3 regions of the Azoarcus sp. Soil_N_20 genome follow, and region 2 is predicted to be linked to each of the others. Evidence: predicted binding sites of a transcription regulator. Region 2 holds the regulator's gene; each other region holds the start of a gene.
The links. Region 2 encodes FNR, which switches genes on or off when oxygen is low (the NO sensors DNR and NnrR bind a similar motif). Its sites were predicted from a motif close to TTGANCTAGNTCAA; they were not measured.

Region 1 (10,159 bases), on a different contig from region 2:
GTGGCAACGATCGTCGGCGGGCGTCCCGGCACGCCGATGCCGCCGTTCCGCGGCATCGTCAGCGAGCTCGAGGCGGAGTGGATCGTCGACCAACTGATGCGCGGTTTTCCCGCGGATGGCGGGCCGGCACTTGCCGGTGGCGCAAACTGAAGCACCAGGAGCCGGAACATGTCCGATCGCGAAGTACGCCTCGCCCCGCCGCTGCTGTGGGGCATCCTGTTGCCGGTCATCGTGCTGTTGCTGTCGGCCTGCGCCACCCGGGCACCGTTCGCCCCACTGCGCGGTACCGGCGACCTCGGTGTCGTCATCGAGCGCGCCGATGGCCGGGTGCAGATCGTCGAGACCAGCGGACACAGCGTGCTGGCGAAGGTGGCGGGTCTGGGCGACCTGTCGCATGCCTCGGTGGTGTTCTCGCGTGATGCACGCCATGCCTATGTGTTCGGTCGCGATGGCGGACTGACCAAGGTCGACCTGCTCACCGCCACCATCGTCAGGCGGGTGCTTCAGGCCGGCAATGCGATCGGCGGTGCCATTTCGCAGGACGGACGCATGGTGGTCGCGCAGAATTATGCGCCGGGCGGCATCAAGGCCTTCGACGCCGACACCCTCGAACTGTTGGCCGATGTGCCCGCCGAATACGGCGCCGAAGGCAAGCGTTCCAAGGTGGTCGGCCTCGCCGATCTGCCCGGCAACCGCTTCGCCTACGCGCTGTTCGATGCCGACGAGATCCGGGTCACCGACCTGTCCGATCCGAAGCACCCGAAAACGCAGCGTTACCCGGCGGGTCGCCAGCCCTACGACGGTCTGGTCACGCCGGATGGACGTCATTACATTGCCGGCCTGTTCGGGGAGGACGGGCTGGCCATGCTCGATCTGTGGCAACCGGAGCAGGGCGTGCGCAAGATCCTCGCCGGCTACGGCAGGGGTACCGAGCCGTTGCCGGTGTACAAGATGCCGCACCTGCGCGGCTGGGCGGTGGCGGGCGGTCGAGCCTACCTGCCGGCGATCGGCCGCCACGAAGTGCTGGTCGTCGACACCCGCAGCTGGCAGGAAGTCGCACGCATTCCGGTCAAGAGTCAGCCGGTGTTCGTCATGGCGCGGCCCGACGGCCGCGAGGTGTGGGTGAACTTCGCCTTCCCCGACAACGGCTGGGTGCAGGTAATCGACACCCTCGAGCAGAAGGTGGTCGATACCCTGCAGCCTGGGCGCGCCATCCTGCACATGGAGTTCGCGCCCAGGGGGGAGGCGGTGTGGCTGTCCGCCCGCGACGATAACCGCGTCGTGGTCTATGACACGGCCACGCGCAAGCCTGTGGCGGGCTTCGAGTCGGCCAGCCCGAGCGGCATCTTCTTCACCAGCCGCGCGGCGCGCACCGGGTTCTGAGCGATGCCGCGCACAGCCTGCCTGCCGCACGACGCCGGGGACGCCGGCTTTCGCCTGCTCAATGACTGGCAGCGCGACTTTCCGCTGCTGCCGCGGCCTTTCGCACACATCGGCGACGCGGTCGGCGTTGGCGAACAGGCGGTCATCGAGTCCTATCGCGGCTGGGTGGCGGCGGGGGTGGTCAGCCGGGTCGGGGCGGTCTTTGCCCCGCGCCGGATCGGTGTCGGTGCCCTGGTGGCGCTCGCGGTGCCCGGGGAGCGGCTCGAGGCGGTGGCGGCCAGGGTGAGCGCCGAGCCTGGCGTCAATCACAACTATGAACGCGAGCACGCCTACAACCTGTGGTTCGTCGTCACCGCAGAAGATGCCGCGGCACTGGCACGCATCGTCCGCGACATCGAGGGCGACACCGGGTGCACGGCAATCTGTCTGCCGATGGAGGAAGAGTTCCACATCGATCTCGGGTTCGATCTGACCGGGGTTGCGCGCAAGTGTCTGGCCGGCGCCGGTTCTGCGCCCATGGTCGAGCAAGGTTGTGCGCTGCCCGCGCTCGAACGCAGGCTGTTCGCGGCATTGCAGGGCGGACTGCCGATCGTGGCGGCGCCCTGGGAAGTGCTCGGTCGGCGAGTGGGCTTGAACGAGGGGATGGTGATCGAAACCGTCGAGCGTGCACTCGCCGACGGGCTGATCCGCCGTTTCGGGGTGGTGGTGCGTCATCACGAGCTGGGGATCGGCACCAATGCGATGTGCGTATGGGACGTGCCCGACCGGCTTGCCAGCGAGCTCGGCCGCCGTCTGGCGCTGGAGCCGGCGGTCACCCTGTGTTACCGGCGCCAGCGGGCGGACGGACGCTGGCGCTACAACCTGTTCTGCATGATCCATGGGAGTGCCCGCGAGGCCGTGCTGGCGACCCGCGACGAACTCGCACGGCGCCTCGGGCTCGATCAGTGGCCGCACACCGTGTTGTTCAGCGGTCGGCGGTTCAAGCAGGGCGGGGCACATTATCTGCCGCTTGCCCCGGAGCCCGTCGATGACTGATCAGCGCGGACCCGGACCGCGCGGGGTGGCGGCCACGCGGGCACCGGACGACATCGACCGGCGTCTGATCAATGCCCTGCAAGGCGACTTTCCGCTGGTCGAGGAGCCCTATGCGGCGGTGGGTGCGGCGCTCGGTCTGAGCGCGGACGAGGTCATCGGCCGCCTGCAAAGCCTGCTCGACGCCCGCGTGCTCACCCGCTTCGGCCCGATGTTCCAGATCGAACGCATGGGCGGAGCGTTCTGCCTGGCGGCGATGGCGGTACCGGACGAGGACTGGGCGCGGGTGGTGGAGGCGGTGAATGCCTTCCCCGAGGTTGCCCACAACTATCGTCGCGAACATGTCTTCAATATGTGGTTCGTCCTCGCCACCGCCAGCCCCGGGGGCATTGCCGAGGTCGCGGGCCGGATCGAGGCTGCCACTGGCCTGGCGGTGCACCGCTTCCCGAAGGAGCGTGAGTATTTCGTCGAGATGAGACTGGAGGCCTGATGAGCGAATCGGCGGATTGTGCGGCCGCGGAGGATGACGATCTGGATCGGCGTCTGGTGCTAGCCACCCAGGACGGACTACCGTTGGCCGTGCGCCCCTATGCCGTGCTGGCCGATCGGCTCGGCTGCAGCGAACGGCAGATACGTGATCGACTGGCGGCGATGCTGGCGCGCGGGGCGATACGTCGCATCGGCGCGGTGCCGAATCACTATGCGATCGGGTACACCGCAAACGGCATGAGCGTCTGGGATATCGACGATGCCCGCGTCGACGAGGTCGGCGAACTCGTCGGCGCGCTCGATTTCGTGACCCACTGCTATCGCCGCCCCCGTCAGTTGCCGGACTGGCCCTACAACCTCTTTGCCATGGTTCATGCCGGCAGCCGCGAGGCTGCACTCGGGCGCGTGGAGGATATCGTGGCGCTGATGGATAGCCGTTTTACGGGTGCCTGCCGCAGGCACGACGTGCTCTTTTCCACCGCCATCCTCAAAAAGACCGGCCTGCGTCTGATCGGCGGGTGATGGCAAGGCCGCACGCCGGGTGCACGGCGTGCGGCCTTGCTGCCACCCGCGGGCACCTTTGCACCCCGGCGCGTCCGCCGGGCAGTCCGCTCCCGAGCGCGACCGGACAGCGGCGCCGCGCCGAACTCACTGCACCTGCTCGAACTGCTCGCGCAGGCTGTCCACCGCGTCGCGTTCGCCGCGGAGGCGGAAGAACGCTCCGTCGTCGTCCGCGCGCTCCTCGAGGACCTCGCAGTTGGCGTAGATCTCACGACGCAGCTGTTGCGCCGACCACGGCAGGAACAGTTCGGCTTCGACAAGATGCTGCTGGAAGAACGCGACGATCGCGTGGCGCAGGGTCGCGACCTCGTCCGGGCGGCGGGCGCTCATCACGATGCAATCCGGGTAGTGCGCGCGCAGCGCCGCCTCGCGTTCGGCCTGTGCCGCCACATCGCCGACATGGTCGATCTTGTTGAAGACGCGGATCCGCGGCACGACGTTCGCACCGATCTCCTCGAGCACCTTGTCGGTGACCTCGAGCTGGCGCTCGAAGCCGGGATCGCTCGCATCGATGACGTGGAGCAGCAGCGACGCATCGAGCGCCTCGTCGAGGGTCGACTTGAACGACGCGACGAGCCCGTGTGGCAGGTTCTTGATGAAGCCGACGGTGTCGCTGACGAGCACACGGGGCACGCTTTCCGGGTAGAGGGTGCGCACCGTGGTGTCGAGCGTGGCGAAGAGCTTATTGGCCACCAGCACCTCGCTACCGGTGAGCGCCCGCATCAGCGTGGACTTGCCGGCGTTGGTGTAGCCGACAAGCGCGACGCCCGCAAGTCCCTGCCGTTCTTGCCGCCGCGCGCGCTGGGTCTTGCGCTCGGCATCCATGGCGACGATCTCCAGCTGCAGTTCGGCGATGCGGTCACGGATCTTGCGGCGATCCAGCTCGGTGTGCGATTCGCCGGCGCCGCGGCCGCCGACGCCGCTGCGCTGTCGCCCCTGCGGCCCGGCCAGCTTCGCCGCCTCGCGCAGACGCGGGGCCATGTAGCCGAGGCGGGCGATCTCCACCTGCGCCTTGGCCGCGCGGGAGCGGGCGTTGCGATGGAAGATCTCGAGGATGACCATGGTTCGGTCCATCACCTCGCAGCCGACATCCTTTTCGAGATTGCGCGCCTGCGACGGGGAAATCTCGTGATCGACCAGGATCACGTCGATGGCACCGGCGCCAGGGTCGGCACTGTCCTCCAGACCGTCAAACCCGGCTTCGACATTCACGAAGTGGTGTATCTCCTGGCGCTTGCCGACCCCCAGGTAGGCCGTCCGGTCGAAGCCGGTGCGCTTCTGGACGAAGGTGCGGACGACCTCGAATCCCAGTGTCTTGGCCAGTTCGCGCAGCTCGGTGAGCGATGCCTCGAATTCGACGTCGCTCACGCTCGGCAGTTGTACGGCCGCCACGACGGCACGTCCGGGCTTCTCTTTGACTTCTGTTCGCATTCGGGCATTGCTTCTCTTGAGTGGGCCAGGTCGGATAGTACCTGTCAACGCAACGGTCACCGGCAAGGAGTTGCATCCGCCACGGAGGCCGAACCTGCGGCCGGCCAGGACGGGGTCATCATGGCGGGTCGCGAACCCGCCTCCTTCGTCGATGCGGTGTCCCCGAAAGCGTCCAGCGGCCGGTCGGTCACGGACGCAAGGCCGCTCTGCGTCGCCCCGGAAAGCGGCGCCGGAGGGAGCCGAGAACCGATCGGGCTCCGTTTCATCTAAACGGGTTCCACAACCCGAAGAAGGAGCGTGCCATGCATAGCGCGACGAAGACGTTGACGGTTCTGGCCGGTTCGTTGTTGTTGTGGGGCGCAACGGCAACGACCGCGGTCGGAGCCGACATGTCGTTCTTTATCACCAGCGCCGGACCAGGCGCGGGGGCCGATTTCGGCGGTCTCGAGGGGGCTGACCGGCATTGCCAGTCGCTGGCGGCCGCCGCCGGTGCCGGAAACCGGACCTGGCGCGCCTACCTGAGCACCCAGGGCGCAGCGCTCGACGACCCGAACGCAGTCCACGCACGCGACCGGATCGGCAGCGGCCCGTGGTACAACGCCAAGGGGGTGATGGTCGCCAGGAACGTCGAGGATCTCCACTCGGCCACAGCCAACGTGACCAAGGAAACCGCGTTGGACGAGAAGGGCCAGATCGTGAATGGCCGCACCGATAAGCCCAACCGCCATGACATTCTCACCGGTTCCCGCTCCGACGGAACGGCGTTTCCGCCCAGCCCGCCGTATGCGGACATGACGTGCGGCAACTGGACCAAAGGTGGGGACGAGGGGAGTGCCATGACCGGGCATCACGATCGCTCCGGGCCCGCCTTGCACGCCTGGGCGACGTCCTGGAACTCCTCGCATCCGACCCGGGGCGGTTGCAGTCAGAAGGCACTGCAGGGAACGGGAGGCGACGGGTTGCTCTACTGCTTCGCCGAGAAGTAGCGAACCAGGCAGGGTTCACCGAGCGGAACCGCAAGAGAGGGAAGAAAGGGCCGCAACGCGGCCCTTTCTTCAGAGCGGGTTCGGAACCGTCCAGGGGGCGGCGCCGAAGAGATCGCAGCGTGAGCACAGATCTGTGCCCGGGCTTCCGTTCGAGCGCCTTGTGCCTGTTGAAAGCCAGGGGCTCAATCGTACTTCAGGTACTTGAAGCGAGGATCGTCGGGGGTTCCTTCGAGACTCGAACCTTCGTCCTTTCCCGGTTGCCACATGATGACTTCTTCGATCTTCCTGGCCAGTTCGAAGTCCTTGTTGGTGACGCCTTTTGCAGCGTGATTCATCAGCTTCACAATCACAAAGGCATAGGAGATCGACATGTCCGGATGGTGGAATGCGGCTTCCGCCAGATGCCCCACGGTGTTGACCACCATCAGCGTCGATTTCCAACCACTGGTCTTGTATTTACGCCGTATCCAGCCGTTCTCCAGATACCACTGGGGCAATTCTTCCTCCAGGCGTTTCAAGGTTTCGGCGTCCGAATAGACCTCCTCCGGTTTACGTTCTCTCCAACTCATCGCAACCTCCTCACATGGGCAGAAAATCAAGCATACGGCGGATTCCAGTCAGTGACGAAAACCTGGTGCCCACCCAACAAGAATAGGAAGCGGGAGCTGGAAGTTCAACGTCATCGGAACCCTCGCCACACCCGGTCGCAGGCCTTGCTCATGCTGGTCGTGGGTTGAGATCCTGCAGCGGATCGTAGGGCGCCACATTCTCCTGCTCGGCCGCATCGTTGCGGGCGACGATCGCGCGTGCGGGCGACGATCGCGGCGGATTGACCCGCATCATTTTATGTTTTGGCAGCGTGGGCTGTAATCGGGGGAACCAGGAGGTTCGTCCGTCATGTTCCGTATTTCCCAGTTCATCCGCGAGCTCGATCAGCCCACCCCTGTCGGTCCGCGCCGCAATCCGCCCGGACCGGTGGTGATCTGGAACCTGATCCGGCGCTGCAACCTGACCTGCAAGCACTGCTACTCGATCTCGGCCGATACCGATTTCGCCGGCGAGCTGTCGACCGCCGACGTGTTCCGCGTGATGGACGATCTGCAGGCGGCCCGCGTGCCGGTGCTGATCCTGTCGGGCGGTGAGCCGCTGCTGCGGCCGGATATCTTCGAGATCGGACGCCGAGCGAAGGAAATGGGTTTCTATGTCGGCCTGTCGTCCAACGGCACCCTGATCGACGAATCGAACATCGACGAGATCGACGATATCGGCTTCGACTATGTGGGGGTGAGCCTCGACGGTATCGCCGACACCCACGACCGCTTCCGGCGCAAGGCGGGCGCCTTCGATGCCTCGCTCGCGGGGATCCGCCTGTGCCGGCAACGCGGCATCAAGGTGGGCGTGCGCTACACCATGACCGAAGACAATGCGCATGATCTGCGTGCGCTGCTCAGGCTGGTCGAGGACGAGCAGATCGACAAGTTCTACTTCTCGCACCTGAATTACGCCGGGCGCGGCAACAAGCATCGCGGCGACGATGCCCATCACCGCACTACCCGCGAGGCGATGGAGTTGCTGTTCGAGACCTGTCTGACCCTGCACCGGCGCGGCCTCGACAAGGAGTTCGTCACCGGCAACAACGATGCCGACGGGGTGTTCATGCTCGATTGGGTGCGCCGCCGCTTTCCCGACCGGACCCCTCACATCGAAGCCAAACTGCGCCAGTGGGGCGGCAACGCCAGCGGTGTGAACGTGGCCAACATCGACAACCTGGGCATCGTCCATCCCGACACGATGTGGTGGCATGTCCCGCTCGGCAATGTGCGCGAGCGTGCCTTCGGCGAGATCTGGAACGATCTGTCCAATCCGCTGCTGGCCGGCCTGAAGCAGCATCCGCGCAAGCTCGAAGGGCGCTGCGGCGCCTGTCGCTACCTCGAGATCTGCAATGGCAACTCGCGGGTGCGGGCCGAGCAGATCACCGGCAACCCGTGGGCCGAGGACCCGGCCTGCTATCTGAGCGACGAGGAGATCGGCGTGAACGCGTCCGACTATGGCTCGGTCCGGGTGGTCAATACGCCCTGGGTGCGGATCGACAAGGTGTCCACATGAGACCGACGATGAAAACCCTGTTCGGCGCGATTGCCGCGCTGCTGCTGTCGACCCCCGTCTCCGCGGCCGATGCCGGCGCGGCGCACGACGTGGCAGGCTTGTACCAGGCCCATTGCGCAGCCTGCCATGCCCCCGACCGGCTCGGCGGCATGGGTCCGGCGCTGCTGCCCGACAACCTCGCACGGCTGCGCAAGGCCGAGGCCGCCGCGGTGATCGCGGGAGGGCGCGAGGCGACGCAGATGCCCGCCTTCGGCGCCGTGCTGGGCAAGGTCGAGATCGCGGCGCTCGCCGACTGGATCTACACCGCGGTGTCGCCCGAACCGCGGTGGAGTGACGCCGACATCCGCGCCTCGCGCATCCAGCAGGTCGACCCGGCCACGCTGTCCGCGCGCCCGGTGTTCGACGCCGATCCGCTCAATCTCTTCCTTGTGGTGGAGGCCGGTGATCACCATGTGTCGGTGCTCGACGGCGACCGCCTGGAGCCGATCCACCGCTTCCAGTCGCGCTTTGCCCTGCATGGCGGACCGAAGTTCGCCGACGGCGGACGCTATGTGTTCTTCGGCTCGCGCGACGGCTGGATCACCAAGTTCGACCTGTGGAACCTGAAGGTGGTGGCCGAGGTGCGCGCCGGGATCAACACCCGCAACGTGGCGGTGTCCCCCGATGGCAAGCACGTCGCGGTAGCGAACTATCTGCCGCACACGCTGGTGCTGCTCGACGGCGATCTGAACCTGATCAAGTCGATCGAGGCCACCGACCGCGACGGCAAGCGCAGTTCGCGCGTGTCCGCGGTCTACGACGCCACCCCGCGCCAGTCCTTCATCGTCGCGCTCAAGGATGTGGCCGAGGTGTGGGAGGTGAGCTACACCAAAGCGGTGGAGGATATCCCGGTCGGCTTCATCCACGACTTCAAGCAGCGCGAAGGCGCCTTCATCCCCGGTTATCTCAACCCGCGTCGCACCGTGCTCGCGGAAGTGCTGGACGATTTCTTCTTCACCCAGGACTACGCCGAGTTGATGGGCGCCTCGCGCGAGGGCGTGGGCCAGGTGGTGAACCTGGATGCGCGCAAGAAGGTGGCAAACCTGCCGCTCGAAGGCATGCCGCATCTCGGTTCGGGCATCACCTGGAAATGGCGCGATGCGGCCGGTGTCGAGCGCACCGTGATGGCGAGCACCAACCTCAAGGCGGGCGAGGTCACGGTGATCGACATGCAGAGCTGGGAAGTGATCCGGCGCATCCCGACCCGCGGGCCGGGCTTCTTCCTGCGCAGCCACACCACCAGCCGCTATGCCTTCGTCGATTCGATGATGAGCCCCGAGGCAAAGCACATCCTGCAGGTGATCGACAAGCAGACCCTCGAGGTGGTGAAGGAAATCACCGCAAAGCCGGGCCAGACCCTGGCCCACATCGAATTCACCCGCGACGGCAAGTACGCGCTCGCGAGTTTGTGGGAGCAGGACGGCGCCATCGTGGTGCTCGACGCCCGCACGCTCGAGGAAGTGAAGCGCCTGCCGATGAAAAAACCGGTCGGCAAATACAACGTGTGGAACAAGATCAACCGCGACGAAGGCACCAGCCACTGAACGCAGGCGAGCCCCGCTGGTTCTCGCAGGGCCGACTTCAGTCGGCCACCGCCGCCCGGATCGATCACCGCTGCTGTCAGCCGTACTTCTTGATGGCCGATTCGATGGCGCTGCCAGCCTTCAAGAGATCCTCCGGCACCATGACTGGATGGATCTCAATGCTCGCATTGAACGCGACGAACCACGGCTCGGCAATCGCGGGGATCTGCGAAGCATCCTGCATTTCGAGGAATAGGAACGCCGTCCGTTGCCCATTGTCATCCGTGAAATACGCGGCCTCGGGCTTCAGATCCGCAAGTATGGATTGGATGATTGTGCCGAGATTTCCAGCCCTCGCCGCCGCGTTCCCGGCTTCCACGGGAATGTTAGCTTTGACAAGAAATCGCATGGCTCACTTCCCCCATCGCGTGTTCACAGTTCAACATAGCTGATGGTCCAACGCGTTCAAGCGAAATGCGACAGCACCGCGCCAAGTCTCGGGGCACGACGTCAATCTTCGTCGCGACCACATCCGCCTTGCACGATGCGCCAGATCGAGATCCCTGAAGCGCGACCGTGATCGAGGCGCGAACTGGGTCGAAGCCTTTC
Region 2 (10,159 bases):
CCGGCGAGCATCAGATTGGGCAAGGTGCCGAGCCCGAAGGCCAGCATCAGGCCCGCTCCGCGGGGGGCCGATCCGGTAACCAATGCCGTCGCAAGGATCGAATACACCAGACCACAGGGCAGGAACCCCCACAACAGGCCGAGTGGCAAGGCCTGCTTGACCGAACGAGCGGGCAGAAAGCGTCGGGTAAGGGGCTGGATGCGGCGCCACAGCTGATGCCCTAGCCGCTCCACCGGGGCGAGCAGCCGGGTGAAACCGGTGAGATAGAGCCCGAGCGCAATCAGCATCAGATTGGCGAGCACGTAGAGCGTGATCTGCACCGGCAGCACGCCATCGTAGAGCATGCCGACCGAACCGATTGCGCCAAGCAGGGCACCGATTGCGGTATAGGTGCCGATCCGGCCGAGATTGTAGGCCAGATGGATCGGCCACTGCCGACCGCGGTCTGTCGGCGTCTGCACCTGCACGGTCAGGGCGCCGACAATACCGCCGCACATGGACACGCAGTGGGTGCCGCCGAGCAGGCCGATCAGGAAGACGGCCAGATAACCGGTTTCGGGCATAGATTCTCAGAACTGGGCAGGGGACGCGGAGTGCGCATTCTACGCCGCTCCCCTCGCCCTCACCGTCAGATGACCCGGGAATACCGGGCGCGCTCGCGATCCGCACGCAGGTAGCGGTCGAACACCATCGCGATACCGCGTACGAGCAGACGCCCTGCAGGCTCGACACTGAGCCAGTCCCCATCCAGCTTGACCAGCCCTGCAGCCTCCATCTCCTTGAGGTCGGCCAGCTCCTCGGCAAAGTACTCGCGGAAGTTGATCAGGTGGGCGATTTCGATCGATTCGATCGACAGCTCGAAATGGCACATCAGCGCCTGGATGATGGCACGGCGCAGGAGGTCGTCGGCGGTGAGTTCGATCCCGCGCAACACGGGCAGCTGGTCACGGTCGAGTGCATCGTAGTACTCGTCGAGGGTCTTCACGTTCTGCGAGTAGACCGGACCGATCTTGCCGATGGCAGACACACCGAAGGCGAGCAGATCGCATTCCGCCTGGGTGGAATAGCCCTGGAAGTTGCGATGCAGGCGCCCCTGACGCTGGGCAACGGTGAGCTCGTCGTCGGGCTTGGCGAAGTGGTCCATGCCGATATAGACGTAACCCGATTCGGTAAGCCGCCGGATCGCCAGTTGCAGGATCTGCAGCTTGGAATCGGCCGACGGCAGATCGCTCTGGGCAATCCGGCGCTGCGGCTTGAACAGCCCGGGCAGGTGCGCATAGCTGTACAGCGAGATGCGATCCGGGGACAGTTCGAGCACCTGCTCGAGGGTGCGGTTGAAGCTGATCACGTTCTGCTTGGGCAGGCCGTAGATCAGGTCCATGCTGATCGACTTGAAGCCGGTGGCGCGCGCGGCATCCATCACCAGCTTGGTTTCCTCGACGCTCTGGACCCGGTTGGTGGCAATCTGGACGTCCTCGGCGAAATCCTGCACGCCGACGCTCATGCGGTTGAAGCCGAGATCGGCGAGCATCTCGACCGTATCGAAATCGACCTTGCGCGGATCGACCTCGATCGAGTACTCGCCGTTGGGCACGAGGTTGAAGTGCTTGCGCACCGACTCCATCAACTGGTGCATCTCGCCGTGCGACAGGAAGGTCGGGGTGCCGCCACCGAGGTGCAACTGCGTGACCTGCCTCGTTCCGCCCAGCGCAGCCACCTGCATCTCGATCTCTTTCGCCAGGTAATTCAAATACTTGGCCGAGCGCCCATGATCCTTGGTGATGATCTTGTTGCAGGCACAGTAGTAGCAGATCGTGTTACAGAACGGGATGTGGAAGTATAATGACAACGGTCGACTCACCCCACCGACGGCGCGTTTGCCAAGCCAGTCGGTCAGCGCGCGAGCGTCGAATGCCTCGACGAAACGATCTGCCGTGGGATAAGAGGTATAACGGGGCCCGTTGATGTCGAAACGACGAATCAGCTGGGGATCGAATAGAAGTTCTGTCTGGCTGGTCATGGTCGCGCTGCGTCAAGGTGTACTTAACAATGGCAGAAAGCCGGCATTTTGTGGTTGACTTGGATCAACGGCGGGAATATACCCGATCCAGACACGGAGCAAGTTTACTGTGCAAATGAAGGCAACGGTGCCGATCACCACGGCAGCACTCAAGACCGCGTGCTCCCAATGCAACCTCCTCGAATTGTGCCTGCCTTTCGGCATGTCCGATACCGAGCTCGACCGGCTCGACGAACTCGTCGGGGCCCGGCGCAAGATCAAACGCCAGCAGCCCTTGTACCGAGCGGGGGAATTGTTCGAAGCCATCTATGCGATCCGCGCCGGTTCATTCAAGACCGACGTCTTGCTCGAGGACGGTCGCGAACAGGTCACCGGTTTTCAGATGACCGGCGAGATCCTCGGCCTCGACGGTATCAGCACCGAACTCCACTCCTGCAACGCCGTGGCGCTCGAGGACAGCGAAGTCTGCGTGATTCCGTACGCCAAACTCGAAGAACTCTCGCGTGTCGTAGAGGGTCTGCAGCACCAGTTCCACAAGGTCATGAGTCGCGAGATCGTGCGCGACCATGGCGTGATGATGCTGCTTGGCTCGATGCGTGCGGAGGAACGTCTGGCTGCCTTCCTGCTCAACATGTCGCAACGCTTCACTGCGCGGGGCTTTTCTGCGGCGGAGTTTCACTTGCGGATGACGCGCGAGGAGATCGGCTCCTACCTGGGGCTGAAACTCGAGACCGTGTCGCGTGCTTTTTCCCGCTTCCAGGAAGAGGGCCTCGTTGCCGTTCAGCAGAAGCACATCCGCATCCTCAACAACGCGGGGCTCAAAAAGCTGATCCAGCACCAGCAGGGTGCGCGCTGAGCGGCATTCGACAGAACGAATCCTGCCGCAGGACATCAAACGACCTGTGCGAGCCAGCCGGCCGGGTTCTTGCTCAGCGCGACCGACACGATCCAGCCGAAAACCAGTAGTGCCGCACCATAGGCAATGGCCCGAATCCGCCGTGTGCGTCCACGCTTGAGGGCGATCGTACCGAGCACCACATACGCCACCAGGCCGATGACCTTGGCGGTAATCCAGTCGGCCTGGAACGGATACTGGCCGATCATCACTGCCATCGTGATGGCACTGCCGAGCAGTGCGGTGTCGACGACATGGGGCAAGGTTCGGGTGAGACGATGCGCGAGCAGGCGATGGTCACCGAGCATCCACCATCCGCGCAACGCGAATCCACCAACGCTCAGTATCGCGCAACTCACATGTATGTACTTGAGCGTCTGATACACGCCATATCTCCAGGAATGAAGCCTTTCGGCCAGAAACCCGACGCAGCCACGGCCTGCGCGCGGGACCCAGCCGAGGTTAGAATTCAGCCTTGACTGACGGAGCATGCAATGACTCATCCCCCTTCCGATCTCACCGCCCTGCTACGCCAGATTCCACTGTTTGGCGAACTGTCCGACCCGGAACTCGAGCGCGTCGCCCGCTTTACGCGAGAGCGCCATCTCACCAAGGGCGAGCTGCTGTTCCAGCGTGGCGATATGGCTCATGGCTTCTACTTCGTGGTATCCGGTCAGTTGAAGCTCGCATTTTCGTCCGCCCAGGGAAACGAAAAGGTTGTCGAGATCGTCGGCCCGCAACAGAGTTTCGGTGAAGCGGTGATGTTCATGGACCGCCCCTACCCGGTGTTCGCCGAGGCCCTGAGCGACATGGCACTGCTGCACATCGGCCAGAACGTGGTGTCGGAACTGGTCGATCAGGATCCCGGGTTTGCCCGCAAGCTTCTCGCCGGGATGGCCATCAGGCTGCACAACATGGTGCGCGACGTCGAGACCTACTCGCTGCGTTCGAGCACTCAACGCGTGATCGGCTATCTGCTGCAGCAAACCGGTAGCGACGACGGAAAACCCGCAGAAATTTCGCTGCCGACCAGCAAGCAGGTCATCGCCTCACGCCTCAACCTGACCCCTGAAACCCTGTCTCGAATCTTCCACGACCTCGCCGACAACGGACTGATCAGCGTGCATGGAAAACGTATCGAACTGCATGACCCCCGCGCCCTGGCACGCTACAACGGCTGAACCAAGCTCGCATTCGAAGTTTCCAACAGACGCGCCCGCGGCCACCTTGACCAGAGTCAAGCCCGCGCTTGCGCCTTGTGCAACGCGGCCACTCAGGCCGCATCCTTCGGCACCGCCTCCTTGCCCCGGCCGAGGAAACTGCCGATCAGGTCCACCGGCACCGGAAAGACCAGGGTCGAACTCTTGTCACCGGCCACTTGGGTAAGGGTCTGCAGATAGCGCAATTGCATGGCCGCCGGTTCGCGCGACAACATTGCAGCTGCTTCCATCAGCGCCTGCGCCGCCTGTTTTTCGCCTTCCGCATGAATCACTTTGGCGCGGCGCTCGCGTTCTGCCTCGGCCTGACGGGCGATCGCGCGCACCATGCTCTCGTTCAGATCGATATGCTTGATCTCGACGTTGGTCACCTTGATGCCCCATGAGTCGGTCTGCGCATCGAGAATCTGCTGTACATCAAGGTTGAGCCGCTCGCGCTCGGCCAACATCTCGTCGAGTTCGTGTTTGCCGAGCACCGCGCGCAAGGTCGTTTGTGCCAGCTGGCTGGTCGCGACCAGGAAGTTCTCGACCTGGATGATCGCCTTCTCCGGGTCGACCACACGGAAGAACACGATTGCATTCACCTTGACCGACACGTTGTCGCGCGAAATCACGTCCTGCGAAGGCACATCCATGGTCACCACGCGCAGATCCACCTTCACCATCTGCTGCACACCCGGGATCACGATCACCAGACCAGGGCCCTTTACTTTCCAGAAGCGGCCAAGCATGAAGATCACACCGCGCTCGTACTCGCGCAGGATCCTGATCGAAGCGACAACGAGAAATATGAGCAGGAGCAGGAGGGGCGCAAAGCCAAGTTGGAGATCGATCATGATGAGGCGCTCCGTAAATTTGGGGAATCGGTTACCGGTGAAACATCCACCACAAGCCCGTTGAGGCAATCGACCCGCACCCTGCTGCCAGGTTCGAGCGGGGCATTCGAGCGGGCCCGCCAGCGCTCGCCATGCACCATCACCCACCATCCGCCTTCGACCGCGGGGCCGATGACGGTACCGCATGCGCCGGCCATCTCCTCCCGCCCGCTCACCACCGGGCGCTTGAAGCTGCGGGCGGCAAAGCTGCCGATCGCCAGCAGCACCGCCGCACTGGTGAGCGCCAGGCCGATGACCAACGCCACTGGGACACCAAAACCTGGGGCCTCGGTGTCCATCAGGAACAGCCCGCCGACAATGAAGGCGATGACGCCGCCGACGCCGAGCACGCCGAAGCTCGGGATGAAGGCCTCGGCCAGCATCAAACCGGCACCGATCGCCAGCAACAGCACCCCCGCCCAATTAACCGGCAGCAACTGGAAGGCGTAGAGCGCAATCAGCAGCGAAATGGCGCCGGCCACACCCGGCACACCGAAGCCCGGCGAGGTGAACTCGAAGAACAGGCCGTAGATCCCGATCATCATCAGGATCAGCGCCACCTGCGGATGTGCCAGCGAGGCGAGGATGCGGTTGCGCCAGTCCGGCTCGTGGTGCTCAATGGTGGCGTTGGCGGTGGCGAGCACCACCTTGCCGCCGATCAGGGCAATTTCGCGGCCATCGAGCTGCGCGAGCAGTGCAGGAACGTCGGCCGCAATCATATCGATCACCTTCTGCGCCAGCGCATCCTCTGCCGACAGGCTCGCCGCCTCGCGCACCGCGCGTTCGGCAAAATCGGCGTTGCGCCCGCGCAGCTGTGCCAGGCTGCGGATGTAGGCGGTGGCATCCTCGACCGATTTGGCGGTCATCGCATCGGTACCGGCGAGCGGCTTCGATGTCGGCTTTGGCGCGGGTTGCGCGGAAGGTCTCGTGGCAGCGTCACCATTCCCGGAGGATGCGGCATCCTTTTTCTTGTTATCGGCCCCTGCAGCCTGCTCATCCTCGGCGGGTTCGGGCCGCGTTTCGGGGCCGGGTTTGCCCGGCTGGGCCCCACCGATGCCGATCGCCACCGGGGTCGCGGCACCAAGGTTGGTCGCCGGCGCCATCGCCGCGATATGACTCGCGTACAGGATGTAAGTACCGGCGCTCGCCGCCCGCGCGCCCTCTGGCGATACGAAGGTGACCACCGGCACCGGAGAGGCAAGAATATCCTTGATGATGATGCGCATCGAGGTGTCGAGGCCGCCGGGAGTATCCATTTCGATCACGACCAGCCCGGTACCGGATCGAGCGGCACGGGCAAGACCGCGATGAATGTAATCGGCCGTCGCCGGGCCGATCACGCCCTCGACACCCAATTGCAGCACGCTCGCGCTGGCTGCGGCTGCCGGCCCACCGACCATCACCAGTGCGATCAGCACCAGTGCCAGCCCGATGACGCGCCAAGACCGTGAAACCGCGCATGCTTGCATGGGGTGACCTCCGTGGCTGCCAGGTCGTCAAATCGGCGAATCTGCTCCTTGTGTGGGAGTCCGCACCCGGGCAGAAGTTCTGCCCTCCTCAACGCTCCATCACGTAAGTACCCGGGGCCGGAGCGAGTGCAGGGTACTGAGCGGTTGCAGCCGGCCGCGCTTCGACCAACTCGCCCGCGCGCGGCTTGAGCCACGCCATCCAGTCGGTCCACCAGCTCCCGTCGTGCTCGATGGCACTGGCCCGCCACTGCTCCGCCGTATCCGAACGGTGCGCTTCTGCCACCCAGAACTTGCGCTTGGCCGGCGTCACCACGGGATTGATGATGCCCAGGATATGACCCGAGCTCGACAGCACGTAACGCTTGGGGCCGGTGACATGGTTATTCACCTTGTAAGTCTGCATCCAGGGGGCGATGTGATCGTCCTCCGCTGCAACCGCGTACAGCGGCTGTGAAACGCGGGCAAGATCGAGCGGCTCGCCGGCCACCGCGAGGGCATCCGGATGCACCAGCGCGTTGTTCAGATAAAGCTCACGCAGATACCACGCATGCATCGCAAACGGCATACGGGTGGTATCCATGTTCCAGTACAGCACATCGAATGGCGGCGGCGTATCGCCGTAGAGCCAGCCGTGCACCACGTAGTGCCAGATCAGGCCATTGGAGCGCAGCAGCCGGAAGGCCGACGCCATCTCCCTGCCATCGAGGAAGCCCTTGGTCGCCATGTTGTTGGTGATGTAGCGAATGCTCGCATCGTCGATGAACACCTCGATGTCACCGGGCTTGTGGAAATCAACCAGCGTGGTGAGCAAGGTCCAGTCGGCAACGGGCACCTCCTCCGCCTTGAAATGACGGTTGGCCCAGGCCATGTACATCGCCAGTGCAGTCCCGCCGATGCAGTAACCCACGGCATGGACCTTGTGCGCACCGGTAAAACTCCGTGCCACCTCGACGATGGCGTGCACCCCGTCCACAAGATAGTCGTCGAAGCGGCAGTCACGCATCGATCCGTCCGGGTTCTTCCAGCTGGTGATGAACACATCCAGGCCCTGGTCGAGCAAGAAGCGGATCATGCTTTTCTTCGGCACCAGATCGAGAATGTAGAACTTGTTGATCCAGGGGGTGACAATGACGACCGGTTCGGCATGCACTGCGCGCTGGGTCGGCGCATAGTGAATGACTTCGAGCAGGCGATTGCGGAACACCACGGCCCCTTCGGTGGTCGCCAGATTCTCGCCGACGCGAAAATCACCGGGGTCGGTCATTCGCACATCCCCGGCCTTGAGGTCATCGAGGAAATTGCGGAAACCATTGACCAGACTCTCGCCTTGGGTCTCCGACGCCTTGCGCAGCGCCACCGGATTGGTCCACAGAAAGTTGGTCGGCGCCATCGCATTGAGCCAGTTCCGCCACCAGAACGCCGCCCTGCGCCGCTCCTTCCCCGCCAGCCCCGGGGTGTCGAAAAGCATGTTCTGCATGTGGTGTGTGAATGCGAGATACCACTCCTTGGTCAGATCCCAGGTGGGGTACTCGCTCCATACCGGGTCAGCGAAGCGGGCATCATCTGCATTCGGACGAATCGGATCGCTGCTCTGCAGTCCGAGCATGCGATTCATCGAGTGCAGTTGCAGCTTCCACAAATCGGTCGACAGTCCGGCAAGGCGCTCGGCAAGCTCCTGCGGATGTGCCGCCCACGCGAGATGGGCGTGAATGATAGGGGCACTCATGCCGAGTGGATCGACAGTACCCTCGACCCCATCATGCAGCTCACGCATTGCACGCTTGACCACCTGGCCGGGATCGAACTGCTCGACACGCCGTGGCCTGCCACCTTTGGAGGAATGATTGCCTCCGCTCCTGCTTGTTCTTGTGGTCATGACTTACTCCGGCATTACGGGCGGGAGCATGGGCTCCCGCCTCAATTCAGTGGGTAGGCGACCCGCGCTTCGGGCACGATCGACGCGGGCCAACCCGGTAGCGCATTGACCAGTTCGGCAAAGGTCGCAGTCGTTTCAGCCTCTCCATGGACAAGGAAAGTTCGTCGTGGCGGCGGTTCAATATGACGCATCCATTCGAGCAGTGCCGGCTGATCTGCATGCGCCGAGAGTCCGCCTATGGTGTAGATATCTGCCCGCACAGGAATGCGCTCGCCAAAAATTGTCACCACCCGGGCCTTGTCGACCAGCCTGCGTCCGAGCGTGCCCGCGGCCTGGAAGCCGGCGATGATGACCGAGCACTCCCGCCGTCCGAGGTTATAGCGCAAATGGAATTTGATTCGTCCGGCATCGCACATTCCGCTGGCAGAGATGATCACTAGTCCCCCGTGGTGGTGGTTCAACGCCATCGACTCTTCAACGTCGGCAACAAAACGCAATCGAAAGCGTTCGTGGTTCGACCGGGTCCAGGCCAGAAGTTCGCGCGTTTCATCATCCCACAATGCGGAATGTTGCAGCGTGAGGTCGGTGACCGCGGTGGCCATCGGCGAGTCCACAACCACCTCCAGGTTCGGCACCCGCCCCGAACGCACCAGTTGCGCCAGCACGAATACCACTTCTTGGGTGCGCCCTACCGCAAAAGCGGGAATGATGACGTTCCCCCCCTTGCGCCTCAACGTGTCGGTAAGCACATGAACGAGCTCATTCTCGGTGTCGACCATCGCTCGATGGGCACGATTGCCGTAGGTGGTCTCGATACAGAGAAGATCGGCATCCCTCACAATAAAGGGATCTCGCAACACTGGCCGCCCGGGCTGCCCAAGATCGCCGGTGAACACGATCTTGCGTGCGCTCCCGCGCTCGCTCACCTCGACCTCGATGATCGCGGAGCCCAGGATGTGACCCGCCTCGTGGAAACGGCAGACCACCCCTTTGCCCGGATGCAGCGTGGCCTCGTAGTCGACCCGGCGCAGCCGATGCAGGGTGCTGCGTGCCTGCTCCACCGTATACAGCGGCGCAACATCCCAGCCTCGTCGCGCATGCCGCGAGCGATGTCGCCGGTTGGCCAATTCGGCCTCTTTCTCCTGGATGTACGCCGAGTCGAGCAACATGACCCCGAGCAGATCGACCGTGGCCGATGTGGCATGCACCGGACCGCGATAGCCAAGTGCAAGCAAACGGGGCAAGAGCCCGGAGTGATCGAGGTGGGCATGAGTCAGCAACACGAAATCGATCTGCTCAAGATCGAAATCAAGCGCACGCAGATTCTTCAGCCCGGCTTCCTTGCCCCCCTGAAACATGCCGCAATCGACCATGAAGGCACCGCCCTCATGACGCACGACAGCACAGGATCCGGTCACCTCTCCGACTGCACCATAGAATGTGATGTCCATGTTCCCTCCGCTCTTCAGCATCACCCATACGTTCTGGTCCGGAGTTGACTGCGATCAAGCATAGGGAGGATGCTTGACTGACTATAATTGCTTATTGATGGCGTCTAAAGGAGCAGCGACATGTTCAAGCATATTCTCGTACCAACGGACGGATCTCCCCTCTCGGAGGGCACAGTAGCCCGTGCGATCACGTATGCAAAAGAGACAGGGGCGAGAATCACGTTCTTCTATGCTCAGCCCGATTTCCCCATGCCCATCTATGGCGAAGGTGCGTTGATCGATCCGACCACGCCCGAACAGTTTGCCCGCTCTGCACAACAGGAGGCCGAGCACATTCTCGAACGCGCCAAGGCGGC
Region 3 (10,159 bases), on a different contig from region 2:
ACAGCGGAATCTGGTTCATGATCGCGGCGCCGTCGACCAGCCAGCCGATCACGCCGATGTCGGCCCAGGTCAGGGTCGGGTAATTGAAGATCGAGCTGTACTTGGCCTTGCCCGACAGCAGCGCTTCGGTCAGTTCGTCGCGCGACACGCCGAGCGTTTCGGCCGCGGCATACAGGTAGAGACCGTGACCGCCCTCGTCCTGCACCTTGGCCAGCAGGATGGCCTTGCGCTTGAGGCTGGGCGCGCGGGTGATCCAGTTGCCTTCGGGCAGCATGCCGACGATCTCGGAGTGGGCGTGCTGGCTGATCTGGCGGACCAGGGTCTTGCGGTAGGCCTCGGGCATCCAGTCCTTGGCCTCGATGAAGCCGCCGCCGTCGATCCTGGCGTTGAACTCGGCCAGGTATTCGGGGTTCTCGACCTTGCGCGGGCCCTTGGCCTCGCCGTCCGGAACGCTGAGTGACTGTGTGTACATGGTGGACTCCTCGTGGGGGATACACTCGCGGCGACGCGGGATCGCCCGCCGCGGGAGGTTCGTTATTCTTTGGGGCGACGGTCGATGACGCGCTTGGCCTTGCCGACGGTGACGCGCTCGATCGAGAACGGCTCGCCGACCATCACCTTGCAGGACACGCCGATCAGGCTCTTGATCGAGTGCGTGAGCTCCTTCGCCAACGCCTCCTTCTGTTCCGGATGACGACCGACATTGGCTTCGGCGTTGACTTCCACCTTCACCGTCAGCGTGTCCATGTGGCCGTTCTTGTCCACTTCGAGCAGATACTGCGGCGCCAGTTTGGGCATCTTGCAGATCAGTTCCTCGATCTGGGTCGGGAACACGTTTACACCGCGGATGATCAGCATGTCGTCGGAACGGCCGGTGATCTTGGCCATCCGCCGCATGCTGCGCGCGGTGGGCGGCAACAGGCGGGTGAGGTCGCGGGTGCGGTAGCGGATCACCGGCATCGCTTCCTTGGACAGCGAGGTGAACACCAGTTCGCCCTCCTCGCCGTCGGCCACCACCTCGCCGGTTTCCGGGTTGATGATCTCGGGGTAGAAGTGGTCTTCCCAGATCGTCGGGCCGTCCTTGGTCTCGACGCATTCGTTGGCCACGCCGGGGCCCATGACTTCGGACAGACCGTAGATGTCCACCGCGTCGATGCCGGCGCGGGCCTCGACCGCCAGCCGCATCGCCGGGGTCCACGGTTCGGCGCCGAAGATGCCGATCTCGAGCGAGGTGCTCTTCGGATCGATGCCCTGCGCCTCCATCTCGTCGAGGATGGTCAGCATGTAGGACGGCGTCACCATGATGATCTTGGGCTTGAAGTCCTGGATGATCTGGACCTGCTTCTCGGTCTGCCCGCCCGACATCGGGATCACCGTACAGCCCAGGCGCTCGGCACCATAGTGCGCGCCCATGCCGCCGGTAAACAGCCCGTAGCCGTAGGACACATGGACCATGTCGCCGGGACGTCCGCCCGAGGCGCGGATCGAGCGCGCCACCACGTTGGCCCAGGTATCGATGTCCTTCAGGGTGTAGCCCACGACCGTGGGCTTGCCGGTGGTACCCGACGAGGCATGCACCCGCGCGACCTTCTCGATCGGCACCGCGAACATGCCGAAGGGATAGTTGTCGCGCAGGTCGTGCTTGGTGGTGAAGGGGAACTTCGCCAGATCCTCGAGGGATTTCAGGTCGTCGGGATGGACGCCCTTGTCGTCGAACTTGTTGCGGTAGTGCGGCACGTTCTCATAGGCGTGGCGCACGCTCCACTGCAGCCGCTCGAGCTGCAGCGCACGCAGCTCGTCGATGCTGGCCTTCTCGATCGGCTCGAGCTCGGGGGGCGAATAGGTGTTCACCGGCATGTCTGTCTCCTCTTTCCTCTGTATCCGCTTCAGTCTTGCTGTTCTTCAGAGCTCGATCACCGGCCGGCCCTTGATCCGGTACGACTTGCCACGCATCACCGCGATCAGCTCGCCGTTCTGATTGGTCACGGTGATGTCATAGACCCCGGTGCGCCCGGCGGCAAACACTTCCTGTGCCGCGGCGGTCAGCATGTCACCCGGGCGTCCCGGGGCCATGAAGTCCACGCTGATCCCGGACGCCACGGTCTGCTCGTTGCCGCTGTTGCAGGCATAGGCGAACGCGGTGTCGGCCAGGGTGGTGATGAAGCCACCGTGGCAGATGCGAAAGCCGTTGAGCATGTCCTCACGCACCTTCATCGTGATCGTCGACCGGCCCGGTCCGACCTCGACGAAGGCCATGGCAAGGCTGCGTGCGGCCTGGTCGCGCTCGAACATGCCGTCGCGCACCTTCTCGGCCAGCAGCTGCGGATCGTGGCCGGCGGTGAGGTCGCGGTACTGGGCTTCACTCATGGAAACTGCCTCCGTTGTAGTTCTTGCGCTGGATCAGCGGCGACACGCGATAGCGCTCCTCGCCGTAGTGGTCGTGCAGATTGGCCAGCACGCGGGCGACGAAGCCCACGCCGATCTGATCGGCCCAGGCCAGTGGCCCCTTCGGGTAGTTGGTGCCGAACCGCATCGCCAGATCGACGTCGGCTGCGCTGCCGATCCCCTGCAGCACCGCGTCGGCCGCTTCGTTGGCGAGCATCGCCACCGTGCGCAGCCCGATCAGGCCGGCGACGTCGTCGATCCGCGAAACCGCCACGCCGGTGCGCTGTAGCGTGCCGACCACCGCGTTCCAGGCGCCATGGCCGCAGCGGTCGGCACGCGCCAGTACCAGGCGCGGGGTGACCGCGTAGTCGAGGCACAGGTCGAGCAGCACCAGGGTGGCGATGCCGTCCTCGGCCGCACGCCGGGTCGCGGTGCGGCCGTCGGCCAGCATCAGGCGCGCGCCGCCGATTTCGAGCCAGCCGACCGCACCGGCGGGCGCCGCGCTGCGGCTCACCGCGACGCCGGCCGCTTCGAGGCGGGCGATGAGAGGCTCGGCCACACCGAGACTGCCCACCGCGGTGACACTGCGCTCGGCGGCGGCTGGCGCTTCGGTCTGCGCATCGGGCCTGACCGCCCCGGCGGCATAGTCGTAAAAACCGCGACCGCTCTTGCGCCCGAGCCGCCCGGCCAGCACCAGGTCGTGCTGGATCAGGCTGGGGGTGAAGCGCTTGTCACCGAAATAGGCGTCGAACACCGAGCGCGTCACCGCAGCGTTCACGTCGTGGCCGATCAGGTCCATCAGTTCGAACGGCCCCATCGGAAAGCCACAGGCTTCGCGCAGCGCGGCGTCGATGGTGGCCGGTTCGGCCGCCTGCTCGTTCGCCACCCGCAAGGCTTCGGCGTAGAACGGCCGGGCGACGCGGTTGACGATGAAGCCGGGGGTGGATTTCGCATGCACCGCGACCTTGCCCCAAGCTCTGGCAGTGTCGTACAGCGTGGCCGCGATCGCCGGATCGGTGGCGAGGCCGGACACGATCTCGACCAGCTTCATCCGCGGCGCGGGATTGAAGAAGTGCAGACCGGCCAGGCGCTCGGGACGCGCCAGCGGCGCCGCCATCGCGGTGATCGACAGCGAGGAGGTGTTCGACGCGAGGATCGCTTCGGCGCCGAGCAGGCGCTCGAGCTGCAGGAAAAGCTGCTGCTTGATTTCGAGCTTCTCGACGATGGCCTCGATCGCCAGCCCCGCATCGGCAGCGTTCGTCAGGTCGGTGATCGCAGTCAGGCGCGCCATGGTCGCCTCGCGCTCGGCCGCGCTCAGCTTGCCTTTCGACACCAGGAAGTCGAGGTCTTTCGCGATGCCGGCAAGGCCCCGGTCGATCGCTTCCGCCTGGGTGTCATACAGATACACCGGATGGCCCACCAGCGCCGCAACGTGGGCGATACCCGCGCCCATTGCGCCGGCACCGATCACCAAGACCCTGACCTTCTTGTCGAGCGCCACGACTCAGTTCCCCTTGAACTGCGGCGCGCGCTTTTCCATGAAGGCGGCGACGCCCTCGCGGTAGTCGTTGGACCGTCCGCACTCGCGCATCATGTCGCGCTCGAGCCCGAGCTGGGTATCGAAATCGTTGGTGGAACTAGCCCAGATCGCCTTCTTGGTCTGGGCAAAGCCGAAGGTCGGGCCCTTGGCCATCTGCGCCGCGAGCGCCTGCACCGTGGGCAGCAGGGCCTCGTCGTCCACGCACTTCCAGATCAGCCCCCAGGCTTCGGCCTGCTCCGCCGACACCTTGTCGCCGAGCAGCGCCAGACCCATCGCACGCGCCGGACCGAGCAGGCGCGGCAGAATCCAGGTGCCACCGGTATCGGGGATCAGGCCGAGCTTGCAAAAGGCCTGGATGAAACTCGCCGAGCGTGCCGCGAACACCATGTCGCAGGCCAGCGCGAGGTTGGCCCCGGCGCCGGCAGCCACGCCATTGACCGCGCAGATCACCGGAAGATCGAGATTGCGCAACGTGGTGACCAGCGGTTTGTAGTTCTTCTCCACCGAAGCGCCCAGGTCCGGCGCTTCGCCACCGGCGGCCACCGAACGGTCGGACAGATCCTGCCCGGCACAGAAGCCACGCCCGGCACCGGTGATCACCAGCACCCGCACCGACCCGTCGGCGCGACCGGCCTTGACCTGCGCCAGCGCGGCACGCACTTCGCCGTGCATCTGGTCATTGAAACTGTTCAGGCGGTCGGGGCGGTTCAGGGTCAGCGTGGCGACGCCCGCATCGACTTCAAAACGGATGGTTTCGCTGGATCCGGCTGCTGCACTCATCGTGTCTCCTCCTTGTATTCAGCACCGTGCTGAGGCACGCTGCATCCTTGTTCGGGGCCGGGTCGATCGCTGCTCTTCGTTGTTTGACCGACCGGTCAATCAATAGTAATCTTGATCCAGATCAAAAGACAAGCATTTTTCACTTGATCTTTTTCTGCTCCACGGCACCACCAGAATTCACCGGTCGGCACCCCTGCCAGACCCGACCAATCAGGAGACAAGGCATGACCCACCCGCTATTCGAGAAGCACAAAGCCACCCTGGACGCCGCCATTGCCGCCATTCACGGGCGCGGCTACTGGACACCCTACGCCGAAATGCCGAGCCCCCGCGTTTACGGCGAAACCGCCGCCGACGACGGAAAGGCCGCCTTCGAAGCCTGCCTCGGCAAGGACTTCGTCCTCGACCAACCGGGCCAAACCGGCTGGGCCGCCACCGAACGCTCGCCCTACGGCATCGACCTGAACGTGCGCTACCCGGTGTGCGATCCCGAGGTCCTGGTCGCCGGCGCGCAGGCCGCGATGGACGGCTGGCGCAGGGCTGGCGCGGCAGCCCGCGTGGGCGTCTGCCTCGAGATCCTCGATCGCCTGAACAAGCGCAGCTTCGAGATCGCCCACGCGGTGATGATGACCACCGGCCAGGGCTGGATGATGGCCTTTCAGGCCGGCGGCCCGCACGCTCAGGACCGCGGCCTCGAAGCCGTCGCCTACGCCTGGGACGAGATGAGCCGGGTGCCGGCCGAGACCCTCTGGGAAAAGCCGCAGGGCAAGAACCCGCCGCTGAAGATGAAGAAGCACTACGAGATCGTCGGCCGCGGCGTCGGCCTGGTGGTCGGCTGCGGCACCTTCCCGACCTGGAACACCTACCCCGGCCTGTTCGCCACCCTCGCCACCGGCAACCCGGTGATCGTCAAGGCTCACAGCAACGCGATCCTGCCCGCCGCGATGACGGTGAAGATCGCGCGCGAAGTGCTGGCCGAAGCAGGCCTCGACCCCAACCTGGTGAGCCTCGCGGTGGTCGACAAGCGCGCCGCCACCCAGGCGCTGGCCACCCACCCGGCGGTGAAGTCGATCGACTTCACCGGCAGCAACGTGTTCGGCCAGTGGCTGATCGACAACGCGAAGCAGGCTCAGGTCTATGCCGAGCTTGCCGGCGTGAACAACGTCGTCATCGAATCCACCGCCAGCTACAAGGCGATGCTGCGCAACCTCGCCTTCACCCTGTGCCTGTACTCGGGCCAGATGTGCACCACCACCCAGGCCATCCTGGTGCCGGCCGACGGCATCGATACCGACCAGGGCCACAAGAGCTTCGATGAAGTCGCCGCCGACCTCGGCATCGCGATCGACAAGTTCCTGGCCGACCCGGCGGTGGCCACCGCGGTGCTCGGCGCGATCCAGTCCGATGCCACCCTGCAGCGCATCGCCGAAGCAGGTGAATACGGCAAGGTCGTGCTCGCCTCGAAGAAGATCGAGCACGCCGACTTCCCCCAGGCCGAAGTCCGTACCCCGATGCTGCTGACCTGCGACGCCGCCGACGAGAAGAGTTATATGGAAGAGCGTTTCGGTCCGATCGCCTTCGTGGTCAAGGTCGCCGACGGCGCCGCCGCGGTCGCGCTGTCCGAGCGCATTGTCAAGGAACATGGCGCGCTGACCGTCGGCCTGTACTCGAGCAAGCCGGAAGTCATCGACGCGATGACCGACGCCACCCTGCGCGCCGGCGTGGCGCTGTCGATCAACCTCACCGGCGGCGTGTTCGTAAACCAGTCGGCGGCCTTCTCCGACTACCACGGCGTGGGCATGAACCCGGCAGCCAACGCGAGCTACTCCGACAGCGCCTTCGTCGCCAACCGCTTCCGCGTGGTGCAGCGGCGCTATCACGTGGAGTAAAGCGGTCGGAGGCCCGCGGGTTTTCGTGGGGCCGCTCAGTCGGCTACAGGGCTAATGCCTGGTGCGGGTGCCCGCGTCACCTCCTGCGGCGGACTGAAGTCCGCCCTACGGCGGCTGTGCCGGGAACAGGTGCCTGGCCCGGATAGCAGCGCCTATGGCAACCGCCCGTTTCCGAAACACCTCGCCACCTTCACCGCGACGGGTCGGGGGCGGGGTGGCGGCAACTTCTGTCGTGCCGAGCGGAGGGCGTTCGCGGGGGAAACAAGGCGATGCATGTCTGAGGGAGCATCGCGACCGAGTTTGCATCGCCGCCCCCGCGGACGTCCGCAGCGAGGGCAGCCGAAGGCCACGACAGCAGGCGCCGCCAACCCGCCCCCGACCCGTCGCAGGCACGGGCCATTGAGAACCAGCGGTCTGAACAGACACAGCATCATGGAACTCGCAGAAAGGGCGGCCGACTGAAGTCCGCCCTACGATCCGCCCTTGAGCCCCCGCAACATCCAGGCGCCGTCGAAACGGCAACAATAGCCACACGAGGAGACACCCCATGCCCTGTTACGAAATCGACGGACTCAAGCCCGTCATCCACCCCACCGCCTACGTTCACCCCGATGCCGTGCTGATCGGCGACGTCATCGTCGGCGCACGTTGCTATGTCGCCCCGCTCGCCTCGCTACGCGGCGACTTCGGCCGCATCGTGCTCGAGGAAGGCAGCAACATCCAGGACACCTGCGTGATGCATGGTTTTCCCGGCGCCGACACGGTGATCGAGGTCGATGGCCACGTCGGTCACGGCGCGGTGCTGCACGGCTGCCGCGTCGGCCGCAACGCCCTGATCGGCATGAACGCCGTGATCATGGACAACGCCACCATCGGCGAATCGACCATCGTCGCCGCCTGCGCCTTCATCAAGGCCGGCATGGAGATCCCGCCGCGCAAGCTCGTCGCCGGCATGCCCGCCAGGATCGTGCGCGATCTCTCCGAGCAGGAAATCAACTGGAAAATCGACGGCACCCGCTGCTATCAGGACCTCACCGTGCGCAGCCTCGCCACTCTCAGACCATGCGCGCCGCTCACCGAGATGGAGGCCGGACGTCAGCGCTTCGCGTTTCCGGGCGTGGTGCCGCTGGTCGACGCCAAAAAGGCGAGCTGAACGCAGACACGGTGCGCATGTCGGTGTAGAGCCGGTCTGCGCCAGTGTGCGATCTGCACTGGCTGCGGCCCGGTCTTAGGGATAGGCTGAACTCTGTCACCGTCCACCGCCACTGCATTGAGCATCCCGATGAGTACTGCCTCCACCGTTTCGAACCCGAGCCATCTGCCGGATACAGGGAACCTGTTCGCCGACTGCCCGCGCAGCGGCCCGACCGAGAGCTTTCTCCCGCTGCTGCAGTCGGACACCACCTGCATCGAACGCATCGTCTCGCACGGCCACGCCAGCCCGCCCGGCTTCTGGTACGACCAGCCCGACGACGAATGGGTGATGCTGGTCAGCGGGGCGGCGGAACTCGCCTTCGACGACGGTCGGAAGATGATCATGCGTCCCGGCGACTGGGTGACGATTCCGGCCCGCTGTCGGCACCGGGTCGAGTCGACCGGTCCGGAAACCGTGTGGCTTGCCGTCCACATCCGTCGCCTGCCCGGCAACGTGTCATGCGCATGAGCTGAAAACTGCATTAGAGTCCGGGCTTTTGGTCACCGGAGTCTGCTGATGCGTGTCCCACCCCTTGGTCACTGGCTGATTGCTGCCGCCCTCGCCACCGCCCCGTTGCTCGCCACCACCACGGCCCATGCCGAAGCGCCCCAGGTCAAGACCCAGGCACCCGGTTTCTACCGCATGATGGTGGGTCAGTTCGAAGTCACCGCACTGTACGACGGCTACGTCGACCTCGACCCCAAGCTGCTGAAGAACGCGAGCCAGCGCGACATCCAGCGTCTGCTGGCGCGACACTTCGCCACCGGGCCGACGATGCAGACCGCGGTCAACGTCTACCTGATCAACACCGGCTCCAAGCTGGTCTTGATCGACACCGGCGCGGCCAAGGCCTTCGGCCCTGCGCTCGGCTTCGTGCCCGATCACCTGCGCGCCGCCGGCTATGATCCGGCGAAAGTCGACATGGTGTTGCTGACCCACCTGCACGGCGATCACGTCAACGGCCTGCTCAATGCCGACGGCAAGACCGCCTTCCCCAATGCCAGCGTGCATGTAGCCAAAGCCGATGCCGACTTCTGGCTGCCGGCCGAAGCCCTGGCCCAGGCAGACGAAGCCTCCCGCCCCTTCTTCCAGATGGCGCAGGCCGCGCTCGCCCCTTACCAGTCCGCCGGCCGCTTTTCCACCTTCACCGACGGTGCCGAACTGATTCCCGGCTTCAGGGTAAGCGCTGCACCGGGCCACACGCCCGGGCACAGCGCCTTCATGATCGAATCCGCCGGCCAGCAGTTGCTGGTGTGGGGCGACATCATCCACAACGCGGCGGTCCAGTTCGAAAAGCCCGAAGTCGCAATCGAGTTCGACATTGACCGCAAACTGGCCGTCGCCACCCGCCAGAAGCTACTCAACCGCGCAGTGAAGGACAAACTGCTGGTCGCCGGGATGCATCTGCCTTTCCCCGGCATCGGCCACGTCCGGCGTGAGGGCAAGCGCAGCTACGAGTGGATTCCGATCGAATACGGACCGATCCGCTGAATTCCGCCCTGCCGGCCCGCCCCCGATGCGCCGGGGGCGGTGGCCGGCCGATCAGGCCGACAGCTCGCCCAGAGACAGGTTCCAGCGGCTCAGCGCGTGGCGCAGCAGCGTTTGCTCGGGCGCCGTGATGCGGCCATCCGCCTTCGACAACACCAGCATCGCCCGGCACACCAGGGACTGCAGGGCCGGATCGGTCACCCGGTCGAGCATCTGCTCCACCTGTTCGAGATCGAGGACCCGCACCGCCTCGCTGCTCGCGCCACGCATCAGCAGCGCGCGACAACGATCGATGACCGCCTGAATCAGCACGTCCCGTGGCACCCCGATCAATTCGGCAATGTTGTGCCGGTCGAGCGCGGCGAGCTCGCGGTTGGCGAGCTCGCCGTCGGCGATCAGGATAAGGGCAACGAGCGTTGCAGCGGTTTGGCGTTGTGCGCTCAGGGGAATGCTCATGGATGACAGACTCCGTTGAAAAGTGGAGCTGTGACAGCAATGTAGTGCTCGTGGTTGCACCCTAGCGGACGAATCTGCGGGTTGACGGCGCAACGCTGGTTCTACCGTATAATCCGCAGCCGGATTCATCAGCACGTCCGATGTCATTTTCCGCCCGGCGTCGACGAGTGCACAGCAGATACTGGCCACCGCCGCTAAGCTTCGGCCTGCCCTACCTCCTGCTTCCGACTTGCCATGCCCGTATCAGCCCCTGTTCTGCTTGTCCGCGTCCAAGCCCGGCGCCTCGTCGCGCTGGTGACCCTGCTCGCGGTCACCGCGTGCACCACCGTGCCCCAGCGCCCGCTCGAACTGGTCCCCGGCGACTATCGCTTTGCGCGCGAGCATGGGCGCTGGCTGATCGAACAGGAAATGGCCGACAACAAGGTC

Region 1: a site for FNR is predicted at 6,712-6,725, ahead of nirJ (heme d1 biosynthesis radical SAM protein NirJ). Genes of this name have one in related genera too.
Region 3: a site for FNR is predicted at 4,817-4,830, ahead of paaG (2-(1,2-epoxy-1,2-dihydrophenyl)acetyl-CoA isomerase PaaG). Genes of this name have one in related genera too.

What each region holds. Positions count from the first base shown of each region.
Region 1 covers NZ_JBDGKX010000013.1:106,514-116,672, reverse strand. Annotated here, with positions in the region: gene AC3A35_RS21810 (c-type cytochrome) at 1-150, shown strand, start outside; gene AC3A35_RS21805 (cytochrome D1 domain-containing protein) at 169-1,383, shown strand; gene ahbB (siroheme decarboxylase subunit beta) at 1,387-2,418, shown strand; gene AC3A35_RS21795 (Lrp/AsnC family transcriptional regulator) at 2,411-2,905, shown strand; gene ahbB (siroheme decarboxylase subunit beta) at 2,905-3,426, shown strand; gene hflX (GTPase HflX) at 3,553-4,896, opposite strand; gene AC3A35_RS21780 (hypothetical protein) at 5,199-5,882, shown strand; gene AC3A35_RS21775 (4a-hydroxytetrahydrobiopterin dehydratase) at 6,065-6,451, opposite strand; gene nirJ (heme d1 biosynthesis radical SAM protein NirJ) at 6,780-7,988, shown strand; gene AC3A35_RS21765 (cytochrome D1 domain-containing protein) at 7,997-9,571, shown strand; gene AC3A35_RS21760 (DUF3303 family protein) at 9,648-9,959, opposite strand.
Region 2 covers NZ_JBDGKX010000018.1:24,829-34,987, reverse strand. Annotated here, with positions in the region: gene AC3A35_RS24230 (sulfite exporter TauE/SafE family protein) at 1-563, opposite strand, end outside; gene hemN (oxygen-independent coproporphyrinogen III oxidase) at 629-2,020, opposite strand; gene fnr (fumarate/nitrate reduction transcriptional regulator Fnr) at 2,136-2,876, shown strand; gene AC3A35_RS24215 (SirB2 family protein) at 2,912-3,301, opposite strand; gene AC3A35_RS24210 (Crp/Fnr family transcriptional regulator) at 3,410-4,096, shown strand; gene AC3A35_RS24205 (slipin family protein) at 4,189-4,968, opposite strand; gene AC3A35_RS24200 (NfeD family protein) at 4,965-6,476, opposite strand; gene AC3A35_RS24195 (PHA/PHB synthase family protein) at 6,565-8,250, opposite strand; gene AC3A35_RS24190 (MBL fold metallo-hydrolase RNA specificity domain-containing protein) at 8,394-9,803, opposite strand; gene AC3A35_RS24185 (universal stress protein) at 9,924-10,159, shown strand, end outside.
Region 3 covers NZ_JBDGKX010000012.1:8,164-18,322, forward strand. Annotated here, with positions in the region: gene paaA (1,2-phenylacetyl-CoA epoxidase subunit PaaA) at 1-472, opposite strand, end outside; gene paaK (phenylacetate--CoA ligase PaaK) at 535-1,857, opposite strand; gene paaI (hydroxyphenylacetyl-CoA thioesterase PaaI) at 1,903-2,367, opposite strand; gene paaH (3-hydroxyacyl-CoA dehydrogenase PaaH) at 2,360-3,886, opposite strand; gene paaG (2-(1,2-epoxy-1,2-dihydrophenyl)acetyl-CoA isomerase PaaG) at 3,890-4,705, opposite strand; gene paaN (phenylacetic acid degradation protein PaaN) at 4,930-6,594, shown strand; gene paaY (phenylacetic acid degradation protein PaaY) at 7,142-7,747, shown strand; gene AC3A35_RS20565 (cupin domain-containing protein) at 7,877-8,257, shown strand; gene AC3A35_RS20570 (MBL fold metallo-hydrolase) at 8,306-9,280, shown strand; gene AC3A35_RS20575 (TerB family tellurite resistance protein) at 9,332-9,733, opposite strand; gene AC3A35_RS20580 (serine hydrolase domain-containing protein) at 9,968-10,159, shown strand, end outside.